3 regions of the Paracoccus sp. PAR01 genome follow, and region 1 is predicted to be linked to each of the others. Evidence: riboswitches for the same ligand, from Rfam matches in the RefSeq annotation. Region 1 holds a riboswitch; each other region holds the start of a gene.
What was found. Region 1 has a riboswitch for cobalamin ahead of IB235_RS23535 (ABC transporter substrate-binding protein). Riboswitches for the same ligand answer to the same signal wherever they lie in the genome.
Positions count from the first base shown of each region.

Region 2: it holds a riboswitch for cobalamin, as region 1 does, so the genes downstream of both, IB235_RS21340 (energy-coupling factor ABC transporter permease) here and IB235_RS23535 (ABC transporter substrate-binding protein) in region 1, are expected to answer to the same signal.
Region 3: it holds a riboswitch for cobalamin, as region 1 does, so the genes downstream of both, IB235_RS21400 (DUF1636 domain-containing protein) here and IB235_RS23535 (ABC transporter substrate-binding protein) in region 1, are expected to answer to the same signal.

Region 1 covers NZ_JACVAW010000038.1:1,374-7,318, reverse strand. Annotated here, with positions in the region: gene IB235_RS23560 (hypothetical protein) at 1-47, opposite strand, end outside; gene IB235_RS23555 (hypothetical protein) at 37-231, opposite strand; gene IB235_RS23550 (pseudoazurin) at 292-648, opposite strand; partial or broken gene IB235_RS23545 (ABC transporter ATP-binding protein) at 715-1,488, opposite strand; gene IB235_RS23540 (iron ABC transporter permease) at 1,485-2,531, opposite strand; gene IB235_RS23535 (ABC transporter substrate-binding protein) at 2,528-3,538, opposite strand; cobalamin riboswitch at 3,689-3,889, opposite strand; partial or broken gene IB235_RS25425 (IS5/IS1182 family transposase) at 3,990-4,193, opposite strand; gene IB235_RS23530 (AraC family transcriptional regulator) at 4,375-5,181, shown strand; gene IB235_RS23525 (DUF2000 family protein) at 5,247-5,648, shown strand.
Region 2 covers NZ_JACVAW010000023.1:1,900-7,844, forward strand. Annotated here, with positions in the region: gene IB235_RS21325 (ammonium transporter) at 1-361, opposite strand, end outside; gene IB235_RS21330 (hypothetical protein) at 1,146-1,499, opposite strand; gene cobF (precorrin-6A synthase (deacetylating)) at 1,558-2,313, opposite strand; gene IB235_RS21340 (energy-coupling factor ABC transporter permease) at 2,374-3,048, opposite strand; cobalamin riboswitch at 3,106-3,291, opposite strand; gene IB235_RS21345 (cobyrinate a,c-diamide synthase) at 3,303-4,625, opposite strand; gene cobM (precorrin-4 C(11)-methyltransferase) at 4,618-5,412, opposite strand; gene IB235_RS21355 (cobalamin biosynthesis protein) at 5,409-5,777, opposite strand; gene cbiE (precorrin-6y C5,15-methyltransferase (decarboxylating) subunit CbiE) at 5,774-5,945, opposite strand, start outside.
Region 3 covers NZ_JACVAW010000023.1:13,014-18,958, reverse strand. Annotated here, with positions in the region: gene IB235_RS21410 (cobyric acid synthase) at 1-453, opposite strand, end outside; gene cobO (cob(I)yrinic acid a,c-diamide adenosyltransferase) at 482-1,090, opposite strand; cobalamin riboswitch at 1,128-1,336, shown strand; gene IB235_RS21400 (DUF1636 domain-containing protein) at 1,429-1,791, shown strand; gene cobW (cobalamin biosynthesis protein CobW) at 1,792-2,844, shown strand; gene cobN (cobaltochelatase subunit CobN) at 2,860-5,945, shown strand, end outside.

The DNA.
Region 1 (5,945 bases):
GCGCGATATTCATCGGCCTTGACGACATTGCCGTCGTCATCCAGCACCATCTCGACCGGCAGGCGATGCGGCGCAAAGTACGACCATGAAGCTTTCAGGCGTCGCGCCCTGCGCCACCATCGTGCCCTGCGCCATCAGCGACAGCAGTGCGAAAGGCAGCACCATGACCAACACCATCGCCCGGCGAAAGGCCGATAGGGTGAAGGCTAAGGGTCGGGCCAATCTGCGCATAAATCTTCTTTACTTCGTCCCAGCCGGGTCGCGCCAGAGTTTTGAGTTGGCCGACGTTGATCATTCTTTCGGCTGGTCGCGCCCGGCAAGTATCTGCTCGAAACGCTCGGTGGCCCGCTTGGGCAAAACCTCGGGCAGGGACACATCGGCCTTCTCGCCGACCTCGATCAGCATGACCATGCCCATCGCGTAATGCGGCGAGCATTTGATGCCATAAGCGCCGATTTCCGTTAGGGTCACCTCGAAACGCGCGTTGCTCTTCGACTTGAAAGGCGCGGTCCCCTCGGGGATCACGCCCTCGATTGCTGCAGCATTATGGCCGGGCTGGGTCGGCAGGAAACGCACCGTGTCGCCGGGGGCTATGTTCAGATAGGCTGGCTTATAGACCATCGGGCCATTCGCTCTGCGGTTCAGCATCTGGACCTCACAGACCTCGACCAAAGCTGGGGTGGGGGAGTAGCATCAAAGGCAGAAGCAGGGATTTCATCGGGAGTTCTCGATATCGTGGAAACGCAGGACCTTTGTATTGTCCTGCGGATCGGTCAGGACGGTGGCGCCCACGCGGAAGATCGCGCGCAGCAGGTCCGGGGTCAGGATCTCGGCCGGTTTGCCACAGGCGACCATACGGCCCTGCGACATGACGCCCAGCCGGTCGCAGCCCATCGCCTGATTGAGGTCATGCAGCGCGATCACCACAGTCAACGGCAGTTCCTCGACCAGCCGCAGCAGAGCAAGCTGGTGGTGGATGTCCAGATGGTTGGTCGGTTCGTCGAGCAGCAAGATGCGGGGCCGTTGAGCCAACGCGCGGGCGATTTGAAGCCGTTGCCTCTCACCTCCCGATAGCGTGGACCACGGGCGTGAACTCATGTCTTTCATGCCGACGGCTTACAGTGCTTCATCGACAATGGCGGTGTCCTTCGCGCCCAATGGGACCAAAGCCGAAAGCCATGGTGTGCGGCCAAGCTCGACGACCTGACGGGCGCTTAGGGAGTCAGTTGTTTCGGCCTGCTGCTCAACCATGGCGAGACGGCAGGCGATCTCGCGGCGAGGTATGCGGCGCAAGTTGTGGCCGTCCAGGCTGACCTCACCCCCGGCGCGACGCTCAAGCCCGGAAAGAAGCCGTAGCAGCGTCGATTTGCCCGAGCCATTCGGCCCGATCAGGCCGAAGGTCTCACCCGGCGCGATATCGAGATCGACGCCGTCGATGATCGTGCGATCCTGCGCCTGCAGAACCAGTTTGGTCGCGGTAATCCTCATGCGCGGGTCCGGTTCCGGATCAGGATCAGCGCGAAGGCGGGTGCGCCGACCAACGCGGTGACGACGCCGATGGGCACGACCTGACCGGGGATCAACACGCGCGAGACCACGTCTGCCGCGATCATGAAGACCGCACCCGCAAGTGCCGAGGCCGGAACCAACGCGCCATGCCGCGCGCCAACGAGGAAACGCATGGCATGCGGCACGACCAACCCGATAAAGCCGACAGCTCCGACAAGGCTGACCATCACCGCCGTCATCAGCGTCACTGCGCCCAGCAGCACGACCATCACCCGGCGCACCGCAATGCCCAGCGAGGCCGCGGCACTTGCGCCGAAGCTGAACGCATCAAGCGCGCGGATATGGATGATACAGGCCAACAACCCCACGACCGCGACGGGAAGTGCAAGTCCGACATCCGGCCAGCGCACGCCGGACAGGTTTCCGAGAAGCCAGAACATGATCCCACGGGCCTGTTCCGCATTGGCGGATTTGGCGATGAAAAAGCTGGTCAATGCGTTGAAAAGCTGCGATCCCGCGATCCCGGCAAGAACAAGCTGACCAGAGCCTCCACCCGCCGCGCGCGCGAGTGCCGCGACGATGCCGAAGGCCAGCGCCGCTCCGGCGAATGCGCCTGCCGAGATGCCGATGGCCCCTGCGCCGATCCCCATGATCGTGACCGCGACCGCCCCAGTCGAAGCCCCGGCCGAAACGCCCAGCAGATAAGGATCGGCCAAAGCGTTCCGGACCAGTGTCTGCAGCACTAACCCCGACAGCGCGAGTCCCGCACCGCAGGCCGCTGCGACCAAAGTGCGTGGCAGGCGATAGTTCCAAATGATTCCGGCATCGATCGGATCGACCGTCGATGCCGCGCCCCAGAGCTTGTGCGCCAGAACGTCTCCGACCTGCGAGACCGGCAGCGGCGTCTCGCCCAGGATCACCCCGGCCATCACCGCAAGGGCCAGCACCACCAGACCCAGCGCAAGGCGCACGATGAGCCTTGAGTGCCAGGCGACAGCGCCGATGATGACCGCTTCGCTCATTTCTGGCCGAGTTTCGGCAGCGCCTCAGCCAAAGTCTCAAGCGCGTCGATATTGCGGATCGAAGGGTCCATCGCATGTGCGTCCAGCATGATGATGTGGTCATTCTTCACCGCGTCCATCTGGCTGGTCACCGGATCGGATTTAAGGAAGGCAATCTTCTTCTCGTAATCATCGGCTTCGAAGCGACGCCGCTCCATCCGGGCCAGGACGATGATCGACGGATTGGCGCGGGCAATGCTTTCCCAGCTGACGACGGGCCATTCCTCGTCGCTTTCGACGATGTTCTTCAGACCCAAGGCCTGCATCATGTAACCGGGCGGACCTTTGCGACCGGCGACATAGGGGTCAATGTCCATTTCCGCCGAAGAGAACCAGAACACCGCCGAGGCATCCTTCAGGTCGAGCCCCTCGGCTTTTTCGATGGCGGCAGCCTCGCGCGTTTTCAGATCGGCGACCAGCGCCTCACCCCTGTCTGCAACATCGAAGATCCGGCCCAGTTCCGAGATGCCCTGATAGATGCTGTCCATTGCATACATGCCGATGCGCGTGCCGTCCGAGCCCTTGCTGTTGTCCTTGCCGGTGCAGTCCGAGGGCAGGACATAGGTCGGGATGCTCAGGTCCGAAAATTGTTCGCGCGTGGCGACAACGCCCTGCGGGCCGATATGCCATTCATATTGCGCGGTCACGAGGCCCGGGCGTTTGGCGAGGATGCTTTCGAAGCTGGGGTCATTGTCGGCCAGGCGCTCGATGCTGGCATTGGCATTCTTGAACTGCGGCAGGACCTCGGTGAACCAGACCGAGCTCGCCGCGACCTTGTCGGCCAGACCCAGCGAATAGAGGATCTCGGTCGTGGCCTGACCTACGGTCACGACATTTTCCGGGGCCTTGTCAAAGGACAGGTTGACGCCACAATTCGACAACTTCAGCGGCCATGCGGTCTCGGCGCTGGCGGGCAGAACGCTGGCTCCAGCCAGCACAAGGCCGGTCAGGGCGGTTTTCATGAACATCTCGAGGCTCCGGTCAGGATGCGAGCGGAGGGCTTGGGAAATGACCATGACGCAGCCGCATCCCATGAAGGAACGCAGCGATAGATAAGGGGCCCGACGGATCGGCAGGCTTGGGACATCAGGCACCTCCCCGGACACCCCGCCCGGATCGAATGGGTTTCATTTGTCGGCAGGTCTCCTGACTGGCGGGTCATCGCGGGATGCGGCCTTCCCATGGCCCGAGGGCCACAGTGGCGTCATCGCATCCTGCTCACCGCCTACAGTTGCGGGGGCAGTTCCGGTTCGGGGCAGGTGCTGCCCCGACGGATTCCCTTTCAATTCCTCTCGGAAACCGACCTGAGCGTGTTAACTGCTTGGCGAGACGCAAACAAGTGACGCAATCGCGCCTGTTGAGGGGGGAGGGCTTCTCCCGCGCGCCAGAACGATGATCGAATGGAATGAATCTGATTCTCATTTGCCGCTTGGATCGGATCGAGCAGAGGAATTGCAGCTCGGCCGGATCAGCCGCACGGGCGCGATCTAGGGGCGGCTCTCGGCGACGTATCGGCCGTCGAACTCGGCATCGAACGGGCGTCGGTCACGACGGCACGTATTTTGCGCAGGGGTGCCGGGTCGGGATGCGCTCCTCGAGATCGACATAACTCTGTTGGCACATCCGATCCGCGCATGATCATCCCATAACGCTGCCGAGGATGAATCCTGTTCCGCGCCGGGCGGGCCGTGCAGATCGAGCAGCCAGACCGATACGTGCCCAAAAGAGGTCTACGCGACGAAGCCGTCACTTTTCTTAGTTGTTGCCCTTCACCGATCGGGCGAACTGGCGGTATATCCCAGCAATGCTACGCAACCGCTATCATCATTTGGGCTGGCACCATGGCATTGAGCTGTTCGAAGCTGCTTTGAGCAATCAGACCTTCGCCCGCCACGCGCACGAAGGTTTCGCCGTCGGCGCGATTGTCCAAGGTGCCGGTGGCTATCTCTGTCGAGGAGAAAGCATGGTGCTTCCCACCGGTTCGCTTTCTCTGATGAACCCCGAGGAGGCGCATACCGGGCACGCTGCAGCGGGTCGAGTACGCTACAACATGCTTTATGTATCTGAGGTAGCGGTGCGAGAAGTGCTGGGCCTGCGCGACTTGCGCGGTTTTGCTGAAATTGCCCCCCGCGATCGTGGACGCAAGCTGACGCAGGCACTTTCCCGGCTGGCCAGTTGCCTTAACGTTGCGCGGACGACTGACCAGAGGCTGGTGACCGAGGAGGCCGTGCACGAAGTGTTGGCGCAGGCTTTCACCCATTACGGGCGCGCCGAGTTGCGCCAACCAGGTCAGGAACCCGCCGCCATCCGTGCGCTGCTGGACCGCATCGACGCCGGAGTGGCGACGGGCGAAATCCCGACCCTGACAGATCTGGCGGCCGGGGTCGGGCTAAATCGCTCTTATCTGATCCGCAGCACGGTCCGCGCCACCGGGCTGACCCCGCATGGCCATGTGCTTCGCGCCCGCGTGAACCACGCTCGCCGACTGCTGCTTGATGGCACACCTGCCGTCGAGGCCGCCATTACTGCAGGCTTTTGCGATCAGGCACATCTGATCCGGCAGTTCCGCCGCCATCTCGGCGTAACACCCGGCGCGCTGATCCGACACTGAGGTCAATTTCGTCCAAGACCAACAGGCAACCTACATGGCAAAGCCTGTTGCAAAAGGACCGAGCCATGTCATTGAAACCTGTTATCATCGTCGCCGAAAACTTGCCCATTGGCCTCAAAGCCAACTTCGCAGCCGTTCTGGGCATGAGCCTTGGACAGTTGCGTCCCGATCTGGTAGGGGCGGACACGCCCACGCAGGACGGCATTGCGCTGGCAGGGATAACTACGGTTGCGCTGCCGATTCTCGGCGCACCTACCGCCGATTTGCCAGCACTGTTTGACGCTGCCGCAGGCCTGCCGCTGCGACTGGCCTATATGCACGCTGCTTTCGAAGCGCGGGACTATGCCGATTATACCGCCCGCATTTCGGCCGCACCGCTGGCGGGTCACGCGCCGCAGGCCATCATGCTGGCTGGGACGCGCAAGACGGTGGACCGGATTTGCGGTCGTTTGCCGCTGCTGCGCTGATGCCGCCGCTAGAGCCCCCTGATGGCCAATGTCGGATTTGAGCTCACCATAGTCACCTCCACCTCTGCCCCAGAGGTCACGTAGTGCCGGCTTTGCCATTCGTTTCTGTAGCGCTGGCCACGCCCGGCTGTAGCACCAAGACCCGTCATGCACTCAGATTGGAATTGGACCACCCTATGTGGGCACCAGCGGCCACGACATAGGGGTGGTAATCATTGCCCAGTTGGTGGTGCTCTCGCGGCTTCCCATTCGCCCTCCTCACCGATTTGTAAATTGACCCCATGACGGCGGCAGACA
Region 2 (5,945 bases), on a different contig from region 1:
TCGTCCCGACCAGACTGTCCGTGGTGATACCGGCCAGGAACAGCTTCGAAGTGCCGCCGATCACGGCATTCAGCGGGCTCTCTCCGTCGAAAGTCAGCGAGTAACCATAGGCCGTCCACAACACGCAGATCAGCGCGATCGAGGCCAATATCTGGGTCAGCACCGACAGCACGTTCTTGCTGCGCGCCATGCCCGCATAGAACAGGCCCAGTCCCGGCAGCATCATCAGCATGACGATCAGCGCGCATGTCGCGACAAAAGCGGTATCCCCGGCGCTAAGCGTGGGGGCAACCTCCTGCGCATTGCCGATCACGGGAAATGCGGCCACAAGCAAGGCCGGAGAGGCTGTCTTCAGGTTCATGGCTTACCCTCATTGTGAGCATCACAGAAACGATGAGGGACAGGTTTCCATCCTCTGGGCAGTTTCCCTTGGGTGAATTGTTTTCTTTATGAAGAAAAATTTTGTCGTGCCGAATTCGACATCAGAATGATGGCTTACCGCGCCAGATCGCAGACAAATGCGCAGAAACTGCGCAGTTTCAGCAGCGATTTGTTACGAGTCGGCAGCCTCTTCTCCATGATGCAAGTCAACTGCATTCCGAGCCCGATGCCCGCCACGCCATTGGTCCGAAAGATCGCACGAACCGGACATGCCGGCCACGTTTGTCTGGCCCCGAGTCTGGCCACCCTCAAGAAGCGATCGCGATCAGTAAAGCGCCGCATCAAGTCCAGGAGCACAACTTCGCAGCCGAAAACCTACATGATGCCCATCCGGAACCCGGTGCTTTCCAGATGACTTGCTGGCACGCACGGCATTCTGAACGGGTCAAGCACTTGTTAGGTCGGATCGACAAGCGAGTAATGCCCGCTCAATAATCATCTTTTTGGTAACTCAATAATACTGTTAATCTTTTCAATTCACCAATTATCAACCAAAATAAGTGTCACTAGGTCGAAAAAATCGCGCGTCGCGCAAGTAATTAATAAGGACGATAACTTCCACAACCTTATGAAAACGGACGGAATTGAAACGATATAGTTGTATAGGTAGATCACATAAACGGATGACCAAGGTCATTTAAAATTAATGCCTCTGTACGTAGCCAAAAATAGGGCTGAGACTATAAAGACAGCGCTTGTTCATTTCAATCATTCATCGAATAACGACCTACCCGGACATGCGGACGCCGAAGTGGAAGCCGAACGATGGCGACATGCTGGTATGAGCGGCAATATTGCGTGCGGTCTCCTTCGGCGACATCGTTCGCGTCAGTTTCGGCAGACCCCTGCCGAAGCCGGTTGATCGCGTGTTGATCTGCGGTTCGACCTATCTGCACAACAACATTGATTACGAAGCGGCCAACAAGACCCTCTTTCTGCCCCGGCCACGCCCAGCCCCGCGCCGAGCAGAAAGAAGCCATCGCGCTGCGTTCGGGCCACTCCTTCAGGAAGTCAGCCTTGTCGTGTCGCACCCACCAAATACGATAAATGCGCGACACGAAACATGGCCTGAGAAGGGCTTCGGTCCGGCCACAAGGCGAAGACACCGCGCTATCGTCAGTACGCACCCGACTGTCCGACAGATCGCCGCAGCAGATAGGTGTCCATGATCCAGCCATGACGCTCACGCGCCTCGGCGCGGCGTGCGATGATGCGAGGGCCTGCCTCGTGCAGCGCGCCAGCCTCAAGGATCTGCTCGGACATGCCAAGGAAGGTGCCCCACCAGATGGTCAGCCCCTCGGGATCAAGCATTTGGAAACTGCATTCGCCGTCCAGCATGACAACGATGGTCTCGGCCCCCTTGGGCCAGCCGTGATCGCGCAATTGGCGGCCCGTCGTCACCGTCACCGCACCATTGACAGTATTGAAGGGAATGGCATGCGCAGCCGTCAGCGCCTGAAGGGCGGTAATGCCCGGAACGACCCGCAGCCGCGGTTTTGGGTCCAGGCGTCCGGCAATCCGCAGCGTGCTGTCATATAGCCCCGGATCGCCCCAGACCAGCAGCGCGACCGGCCCGCTGCGCCCTGCATCCTTGACCGTTTGCGCCCAGATCGTCGCAATCTGGTCGTGCCACCGCTCAACCCGCTGACCATAGGGCAGTGCCGCATCCCGCTGCGGCATGTCGAATTCGACGACCTTGCCCGCCGCGCCGCAATCCCGCAGGATCTGGTGACGCAGATGCGCCAGATCCTCCTTGCCCGCGCCTTTGCGGGGGATCAGGATCAGATCGGCCTCGCGCAGGGCCTGAACCCCCTCCAGCGTTACATGGCTGGGATTGCCCGTGCCAATACCGACAAGCCACAGTTCCTGCATCCGTCACTCCTTGGGAATGGGGCGGACCCGACACGGCCCGCCCCCTGGTTGAAGCCGCGTTCAGGCCGCGTAAAGCCTGCGTGTCACCAGCGCCGTCTGGCCCGAGGGGCGCAGCGCCTTGGCGAGCGCCAGCGCGACAAGATCGGCGACGGGTTCAATCAGCACCACCAGCATGTAGGCGGCACCGAAACTGACGATCGAGGCCATGTTCTCGGCCCCGAACCCGTGGCCGTAGATCGCCCAGAAGGCCACCCAGACCACCACGCCGCCCTGATAGGCCAGCGACAGCTTGAGCACATCGGCATATTTCAGATCGACATAGGCGGTGTCGGCGGGAATGACCCGACGCGCCAGAGTATCGATCACGAAAAGCGGCATCAGCAGCGTCGTCACGTTCACGAAATACATCGGCAGATCGGTCGGGGCAAAGAACATCCCCTGCACCAGCAGGCCCAAGGCCAGACCCAGTGCCGCAGGCGCCGCTCCAAAGATCAGGAACAGCGTCGTGCCAAGGATAAAGTGCACCTCGGAGATGCCGACGGGGAAATGCGGCAGGATCTCGAAAAAGACAAAGGTGGTGGCGGCCCCGATCACGCTGCGCAGCGCGAAGGAGCCGGCGTGGTGATGCTTCAGATCATCCAGCGCCAGTTTGACGGTATAGGCGGCGGCAGCGGCGGCCGTGCCATAGGCCAGGACCATCTTGGCCCCGTCTACGATTCCGGGTTCGATATGCATGTCAGTCATCCTGTATCTGTGCCGCCCCTCCGGCGGCGATTGCGCCGCATCGCGCGGCAAGGATTTTTCATCGTCGGCAGGTCTCCTGACTTGCGGGTCAAGGCGGGGGTCGGTCCTTCCCGGCGTTGGGGCCAGTGGTTGTTCCGCTCCGCTCTCCGCTTACAGTTGCGGGGGCAGTCCGGGTCTTGCACCCGGTTCCCTTTTCAGCCGCCCGAGGGCGGCACCGAAGATGATCGGTGGTCATGTGTTGCCGGTCAGCCTCCTTCCGTTGCGATAAGATGAAAGAATGTGCCGGTGACGTTGCCGCGTCGCGATCCGGTCTCGGCCACGGGCGATCCGTCGGCATCAAAGACCGCCGCAAGGGCGCTGTCAGGCTGTTCAAGGATGGTCGAGTAATGGAATTCGTGCCCGCGCAGAACCGCGCCCGCCAGATGGCCGGGCATGGCCGTGGAAAGGACCGCGCGGCGATAGCCCAGATGCAGCCTGCGCTGCTGATAGGAAGTGACCAGACCCAGCAGCCCCGCCATGGGATGCGTCACCCCTTGGCTGTCCACCAAAGCCTGTCCCAGCACCATGTAGCCCCCGCATTCGCCATGCACCGGCCTTGTCAGGGCATGTTGCCGCAGCCCGTCAAGGAAACGCGTGGCCGCAGCCAGCCGCCCGGCATGCAGTTCCGGATAGCCGCCCGGAAGCCAGACCAGATCGGCCCCGGCATCCGGGGCTTCATCCGCCAAGGGGGAAAACGGCAGGATCTCGGCCCCGGCCTCATGCCAGCCTTCCAGCAGATGCGGATAGGTGAAGGAAAAGGCCGCATCACGGGCAAGGGCGATGCGCTGTGCCGGGGGGCGTGGTCCCCGGCCAGCTTGCGGCGGTTGGCTGCCCCGCGCGGCGGCAATGATCGCGCTTAGGTCGACATGCTGGCGCAGGAAGGCCGCGTATCCGGCGATGGCGGTTTCCAGATCGGGATGCTCGACCGCTTGGATCAGGCCCAGATGACGCTCGGGCAGGGTCAGGTCGCCGCGCCGGGGCAGCGCGCCAAGCACCGGCAGGCCCGCCTGCTCCATTCCCAGCCGGACCAGCCTTTCATGCCGGGGGCTGGCCACCCGGTTCAGGATTACCCCGGCAATGGTCAGGTCGGCGGCATAACGGGCAAAACCCAATGCCGTCGCCGCCGCCGATTGTGCCTGCCCGCTCACGTCAATCACCAGCACCACCGGCCAGCCCATCGCCCGCGCAGTCTCCGCGCTGGAGCCGAAACCGCCAAGCCCTCGGCTGGCCACGCCGTCGAACAGCCCCATCGAGCCTTCGGCCACGCAGATATCGGCCCCTGCCGCCCGCGCGGCAATTGCACCGAACAACCCTTCACCCATCGCCCAATTGTCCAGATTGAACGAGGCGCGGCCACTGGCAGCGCGGTGAAAGGCCGGGTCGATGTAATCCGGCCCCGACTTGAAGGGCTGCACCACCAGACCATCATCAGTCAGCGCCCGCAGCAGCCCCAGCATCACCGTCGTCTTGCCCGTCCCCGAAGCCGGGGCCGAGATCATCAGCCCCGGTGGCCAGCCGCGATCAGTCATCGCCTTCGCTCCAACCGGCCCACGGGCTGGCGACGGATTGCGGGCGATAGCGGCGGTCGTAATCCGGCGCATAAAGGCGGCTTTCCTGAAAATCGCCGGACCCCAGCGCGTGCCCGACAAGGATCAGCGCCGTCCGCTCGATCCCCTGCCCGATCTCGGCCTCGATCGTCGCCAGTGTCGCACGAACAATGCGCTCATCGGGCCAGCTTGCGCGCCAGACCACGGCGACCGGGCAATCCGCGCCGTAATGTGGGATCAACTCGGCTGTCACCCGCGACAGGTTCTGGATCGACAGATGCAGCGCCAGCGTCGCCCCGGTCGCGCCAAAGGCGGCCAGCGTCTCGGAAGGCGGCATGGACGAGGCCCGCCCCGAGGTCCGCGTCAACACCACCGATTGCGCCACCCCCGGCAGGGTCAGTTCTGCGCCAAGCGCTGCCGCCGCCGCTGCAAAGGACGGCACGCCCGGCGTCACCGTATAGGGGATGCACAACGCGTTCAGGCGGCGGATCTGTTCGCCCATCGCCGACCAGACCGACAGATCGCCCGAATGCAGCCGCGCCACATCATGCCCCTTGTCATGGGCGGCGCTGATCTCGGCCATGATCGCATCCAGATCCAGCGGCGCGGTGTTCACGATCCGCGCACCGGGCGGGCAATGGGACAGCACCGCCTCGGGGACCAGCGATCCAGCATATAGGCAGACCGGCGAGGCCGCGATGATATCGCGCCCGCGCAACGTCAACAGGTCGGGAGAGCCGGGACCGGCTCCGATGAAATGCACGGTCATGGGCCTTCTCCTATGGCTATGGCGCAGGTGGCGAGGCGGTCGCCCGAAATGACGCGCGGCCCGATCAGCCGCGCGTTTCGACCGGCAGCGGCCAATGCCGCCGCCTCGGCCAGACTGCCCGTCCCCCGCGCCTGCAGTGAGGCGGGCGAGCGGGTCGGCGCAAGTTGCACGGCGATCAGGTCAGGCGTTATCCCGATTGCCGGAATGCCTGATGCGGCGGCGAAGTTCTGAAAACACCGGGCCGTCGATTTGTCGTCGGCGGTCGCCAGCCGGTCGACCGTACCCCCGCCCAAGGCGCGCGTCAGCGCATCGGACAGGCTGGCCATTGAGGCCGAAGCGCGAAATCCAAATCCCGCGACGATCACAGGGTGACGCTCCACTGAACGACCGGATAGGCCGCGTCCCATGCCCGCTTGCTGCCAAGCGGCACGGCCCTTGCCAGTGCGATCTTCATCAGATCACCGCCCAACCGGGCCTGCCAATCGACCAGCAGCGCCTCGGATTCCAAGGTCACCGCATGGGCAACCAACCGC
Region 3 (5,945 bases), on a different contig from region 1:
GCCCATATTGGCAATGTCATTGCGGCGCAGATTGACCTCGGCCGGGCTGCCCGCGCCCTCGACCAGCACCAGATCATGGGCGGCGCGCAGGCGCTGATAGCTTTCCAGCACATAGCCCAGCAGCCGGGGCTTTACCTCGGCATAATCCCGCGCCCGGACCGAGGTCAGACGCTGGCCATGAACCACGACCTGAGCCCCGGTTTCAGACTCGGGCTTGAGCAGGATCGGGTTCATATCGGAATGCGGGGGCAGGCCGCAGGCCAACGCCTGCACGGCTTGCGCCCGGCCGATCTCGCCGCCGTCGCGGGTCACGGCGGCGTTGTTCGACATGTTCTGCGGCTTGAACGGGGCGACGGACAGACCACGTAACCGAGCGGCCCGACACAGCCCGGCCACCAGCAGGGACTTGCCGACATTGCTGCCGGTGCCCTGTATCATCAATGCGCGGCCCATCAGTGCCGCCCGGTCGGGTTGGCTTGCATCAGAACTCGACCCCCGGCTGTGCCTTGATGCCCGCGCGGAACGGGTGCTTGATCAGCGACATCTCGGTCACCAGATCGGCGGCCTCGATCAGCTCGGCCTTGGCATTGCGCCCGGTCAGGCAGACATGGGTCATGGGTGGCTTTTCGTGCAGAAGGAAATCCACCACCTCGGCCACGTCCAGATAGTCATAGCGCAGGGCGATGTTGATCTCGTCCAGCAGGACGAAGCGGATTTCGGGGTCAAGGATCTGCTCGCGCGCGATGCGCCAGCCGTTTTGGGCGGCGGCGATGTCGCGTTCGCGGTCCTGGGTTTCCCAGGTGAACCCCTCGCCCGAGACAAAGAACCGGCATTCCTGCGCAAAACGCGTCCGCAACAGTTCGCGTTCGCCGGTGTCGCGGCCGCCCTTGATGAACTGCACGACAGCGCAGGGCATGCCATGGGCGATGCAGCGCAGGACCATGCCAAAGCCCGATGACGACTTGCCTTTGCCCGGCCCGGTATGGACCATGATCAGGCCCTTTTCCCCGGTCTTTGACGCCATCATCTTGTCGCGCGCGGCCTTGATGCGCTTCATCTTTTCGGTGTGGCGCGTGGCGGTGTCGTCCATGTCGGGTTCCTTGCGCTTGACAGTCCTTGGCGGGCTGGACCATATCAGTCCCGCTGGTGCCTGTGCAAACAGGTGAAAAGGGAATGCGCAAGGCCGTCAGGCCCAGAGCGCAGCCGCCCCCGCGACCGTGAGTGGAAAGGGAGCCCATGGCCACTGGATGCATGCATCCGGGAAGGCAGGGCAACCGCCGGAGCAACCCTCCGAGATCCGCAAGCCGGGAGACCTGCCAGCCATGATGCATGTAACCGGACGGGGGTGTTCTGGTGTGGAGATAGGCAGCCTTTCCGGGCGGTTTCGTCACCATTTTCCCCTCGTCCGTCCTTCGGTGGGTGAGGATGATGACGATACGACCAAAGCCAGCCGAGTTGCTGGTCTGCACCTGCTGCAAGAACGCGGCTGACCCGGCGGTAACCGGCGAGGCCGTGCTGTCCAGCCTGTCCGAGGCGCTTGCCGGGACGATCACCGTCACCGGCGTGCAATGCCTGTCCAACTGCTCGCGCGGCTGCACCATCGCGCTGCGCGGCGCGGGGCGCTGGACCTATGTCTACGGCAATATCGACGCCTCGGCCCATCTGGAGGCGATCCGCGACGGCGCGGCCAGATATGTGCAGGCCCCCGACGGGCTGGTGCCATGGCGCGACCGCCCTCTGCATTTCCGCAAGAACTGCATCGCCCGCATTCCCCCCATGGAGACCGAATGAATGGCCAATCTTGAGAAACTTCCCGTCACCGTCATCACCGGCTTTCTGGGATCGGGCAAGACCACGCTGATCTCGCATCTGATGCGCAATCCCGGCGGCAAACGGCTGGCCGTGGTGGTCAACGAATTCGGCGAATTCGGTGTCGATGGCGACATCCTGAAAGGCTGCGCCATCCCGGAATGCCCGGCGGAAAACATCGTGGAGCTGGCCAATGGTTGCATCTGCTGCACCGTGGCCGATGATTTCATCCCGACCATCGAGACGCTGATGGCGCTTGATCCCCGCCCCGATCACATCCTGATCGAGACCTCGGGGCTGGCCTTGCCCAAGCCCCTGCTGCGCGCCTTTGACTGGCCCGCCATCCGCTCGCGTATCACCGTGGACGGCGTGATCGCGCTGGCCGATGCCGAGGCGGTGGCCGCGGGGCGTTTCGCGCCCGATATCGCGGCGGTCGACCGTCAGCGTCTGGCCGATGACAGCATCGACCATGAAACGCCGCTGTCCGAGGTGTTCGGCGATCAGGTGTCCTGCGCGGATATCGTGCTGCTGACCAAGCCCGACCTTGCCGGCCCCGATGGCGTGGCCCGCGCGCGTGAAGTGATCCTTGCCGAGGTGTCCCGCGCCCTACCGATCATTGAGGTTGCCGAAGGCGCGGTCGATCCGCGCGTGATCCTTGGCCTAGGTGCTGCGGCCGAGGACGATCTGGCCGCGCGCCCCTCGCATCACGACGGGGCCGATGATCACGAACATGACGACTTTGCCAGCGTGGTCATTGATATCCCCGAACTGTCGGACCCCGCGCCGCTGGTCGAACGGATCGAGGCGCTGGCGCGCGAGCAGAACATCCTGCGGGTCAAGGGTCATGTCGCCGTCACCGGCAAGCCGATGCGGTTGCTGGTTCAGGCGGTGGGTGCTCGGGTGCGCCATCAGTTCGACCGGGCATGGCGGCCGGATGAGGCGCGCCAAGGCCGGTTGGTCGTCATCGGAGAGCATCACGACATCGATGCGCAGGCGATCCGCGCCCTGCTGCTGCCGCAACCGCTGGACGCGTGACAGGGACCGCCCCGCATGCATGTCGTCTTCCGCGAAAGCCACGGGCTTGAGGAAACCGAGGTCCCCCGTGACCTTGGTCAAAGCCCTGCGGATATGGTCGTGCTGTCCTTCTCGGACAGCGACCTTGGCGCTTTCGCGGCGGCATGGCATGGCGCAGCAGGTCAGCTGCCGGGGCTGCGGCTGGCGAATATCGCCGCGCTGACCCATCCGGTTTCGGTCGATACCTATGTCGAGGCGACGCTTTCCGGTGCCAAGGCGATCCTGGTCCGGCTGATCGGCGGCACCGCCTATTGGCCCTATGGCTTGCAACAGATCGAGGCGCTGGCCCGCCGCAATGGCATCGCGCTGGCGGTCCTGCCCGCCGATGGTCGCCCCGATCCGCGGCTGGATGCGGCATCCACCCTTCCGGCCCCGGTGCTGGCACGGCTGGCTGCGCTTTGCGATTCCGGCGGCGCTGACGCGGCACTGACCGCTTTGGGCGTTCTGGCCAAGGCTGCGGGGCTGCCTGTCGCAGACACCGATGCCGCCCCGCCGCTACCGGAGCAAGGCTTCTGGACGCCGGAGGCGGGTGTCATGTCTGACGCGCAGCCGGACGACAGCCAGCCGTTGATCCTGATCCTGTTCTACCGCTCCTATCTGCTGGCGGGCGATCTGGACCCGATCGCGGCCCTGATCCGCAGCTTTCATACGCGCGGGTTTCGCGCCGTGACGATGTTCGTGCCGTCGCTGAAACATGCGGCGGCGGCATGGGTGGCGGGGCAGGTGGCGTACCTGCGCCCCGCTGCAATCGTCAATGCGACGGCCTTTTCCGCGCGGGGCGAGATGGGGGCATCGCCGCTGGATTCCGCAGGGGTGCCGGCGTTTCAGGTGGCGCTTGCGACCTCGGACCGGCAGGCATGGTGCGCTTCGGATCGCGGGCTGTCCCCCGCCGATCTGGCCATGCATGTGGTCATGCCCGAAGTGGACGGGCGCATCTTTGCCGGTGTCGCCTCCTTCAAATCGGCGGCGGCCCGCGATGCCGATCTGGAGTTTGCGCGGGTGATGCATCTGTCCGATCCCGAGCGCATCGCGGCCATCGCGGACCGGGTGGCGGGCTGGCATCGTCTGGCTGCGACCAGCGCCCCGCAGCGCCGGGTGGCCGTCGTCCTGTCCAGCTATCCGGGACGGGAATGGAACATGGCCCATGCGGTGGGGCTGGACGCCTTGGCCTCGGCCGAGGCGATCCTGCAGGACCTTGCGCAGGCGGGCCATGACATCCCGCCCGACAGCGAGCTGACCTCGCTGGCCAAGGCGCGCATTCACTGGCCGATGGCGGATTACCTTACCGCCCTGTCACGCCTGCCCGAAACGCTGCGCGACGCCCTTGCCGCCAGTTGGGGCGATGCCAAGGACGACCCGGATGCCACGCCCGCAGGCTTTGCCTTTGCAGCGCTCCGGCGCGGCAAGGCCATCATCGCCTTGCAGCCTGAACGGGGACAGCCCGGCCAACGTGCCGCCGAATATCACGACCTGTCCCGCGTCCCGCGCCATGGCTATGTCGCCTTTTACCTGTGGCTGCGGCAGCAGGCCGATGCGCTGGTCCATGTCGGCGCGCATGGCACGCTGGAATGGCTGCCGGGCAAATCCGTTGCCTTGGGACCGGATTGCTGGCCCGAGGCGCTGATCCGCGACCTGCCGGTGATCTATCCCTTCATCGTCAACGACCCCGGAGAGGCGGCGCAGGCCAAGCGGCGCATCGGTGCGGTCACGCTGGGTCATGTCCCGCCGCCGCAGCAGGTTTCGGGCACGCCGCATCGACTGGCGCGGCTGGAGGCGCTGCTTGACGAGTTCTCGAATGCCGACGGCCTTGATCCGAAACGCCGCGACCGCCTGACCGGGGATATCCTTGATGAGGCGGCACGCGCGGGACTTGATATCGCGGGCGACGCCAGCTCGATCCCCGACATCGACCGCTTTGTCTGCGATGTGAAGGACAGCCAGTTCGGCGACGGGTTGCATGTCTGGGGGCGCGCGCCCGACCGGTCAGACGACCTGACCCGCACCTGTGCCAAGGCTGAACGCCAATCCCTGCTTGACGCGCTGGCCGGACGGCGGATCGAGCCGGGGCCGGCAGGCTCGCCTTGGCGCGGACGCCGGGACGTGCTGCCGACCGGGCGCAATCTGTACACGACCGATCCGCGCAGCCTGCCCAGCCGCGCGGCCTATGCGCAAGGTGGGCTGCTGGCCGATGAGCTGGTGCGGCGGCATCTGCAGGATCATGGCGACTGGCCGCGCGGCATCATCCTTGACCTGTGGGGCTCGGCCACGATGCGCACGGCGGGCGAGGAATTTGCCATGGCGCTGGTCCTGCTGGGCGTTCGCCCGATCTGGGACGCGGGCAGCGAGCGGGTCTCGGGCATCGAGATCCTGCCGATCGCGGAACTCGACCGGCCCCGGCTTGACGTGACCCTGCGCATCTCGGGGCTGTTCCGCGACCTGTTCCCGACGCTGACCGCGCTGTTCCAGCAGGCGGTGCGGGCGCTGGCCGCACGCGACGAAAGCCCGGATTGGAACCCCTATAGCGGTCAAGACCTGGCCCGGGTTTTTGCTCCTGCTCCGGGCAGTTTCGGTCTGGGGATGGGTGAATTTCTGGGCGATTACTCTGAAACCGGTCGCCGCAAGGCGGGCGAGGCATGGCTTGCCGCCTCAAGCTGGGCAGTGGATGGCGACCGGGTCACGCATGACCCGAAGGGCATCGCAATGCGTGTCCGCAGCGCGGATGCCTTTGTCCATGTGCAGGACCTGCCCGAAACCGACCTGCTGCTGGCCGAGGATTATGCCGCGCATGAGGCGGGCGTCGCCGCAGCGATGTCGGTCACCGGGGGCAAGGCGGCGCTGCTGCATCTGGACGCGACCGATCCGACGCGCCCCCGCGCCCGCAGCCTGCCCGAGGAAATCGCCCGCGTCACCCATGCCCGCGCCGCGCATCCGGGCTGGATCGCGGGCATGCGGCGGCACGGTTTTCGCGGCGCGGCCGAAATCGCGGCGACCTTGGAAAACATGGCCGCCTTTGCGCATCTGGCGGGCGTGGTCCCCTCGGCGCTGTTCGACCTGTATTGGGA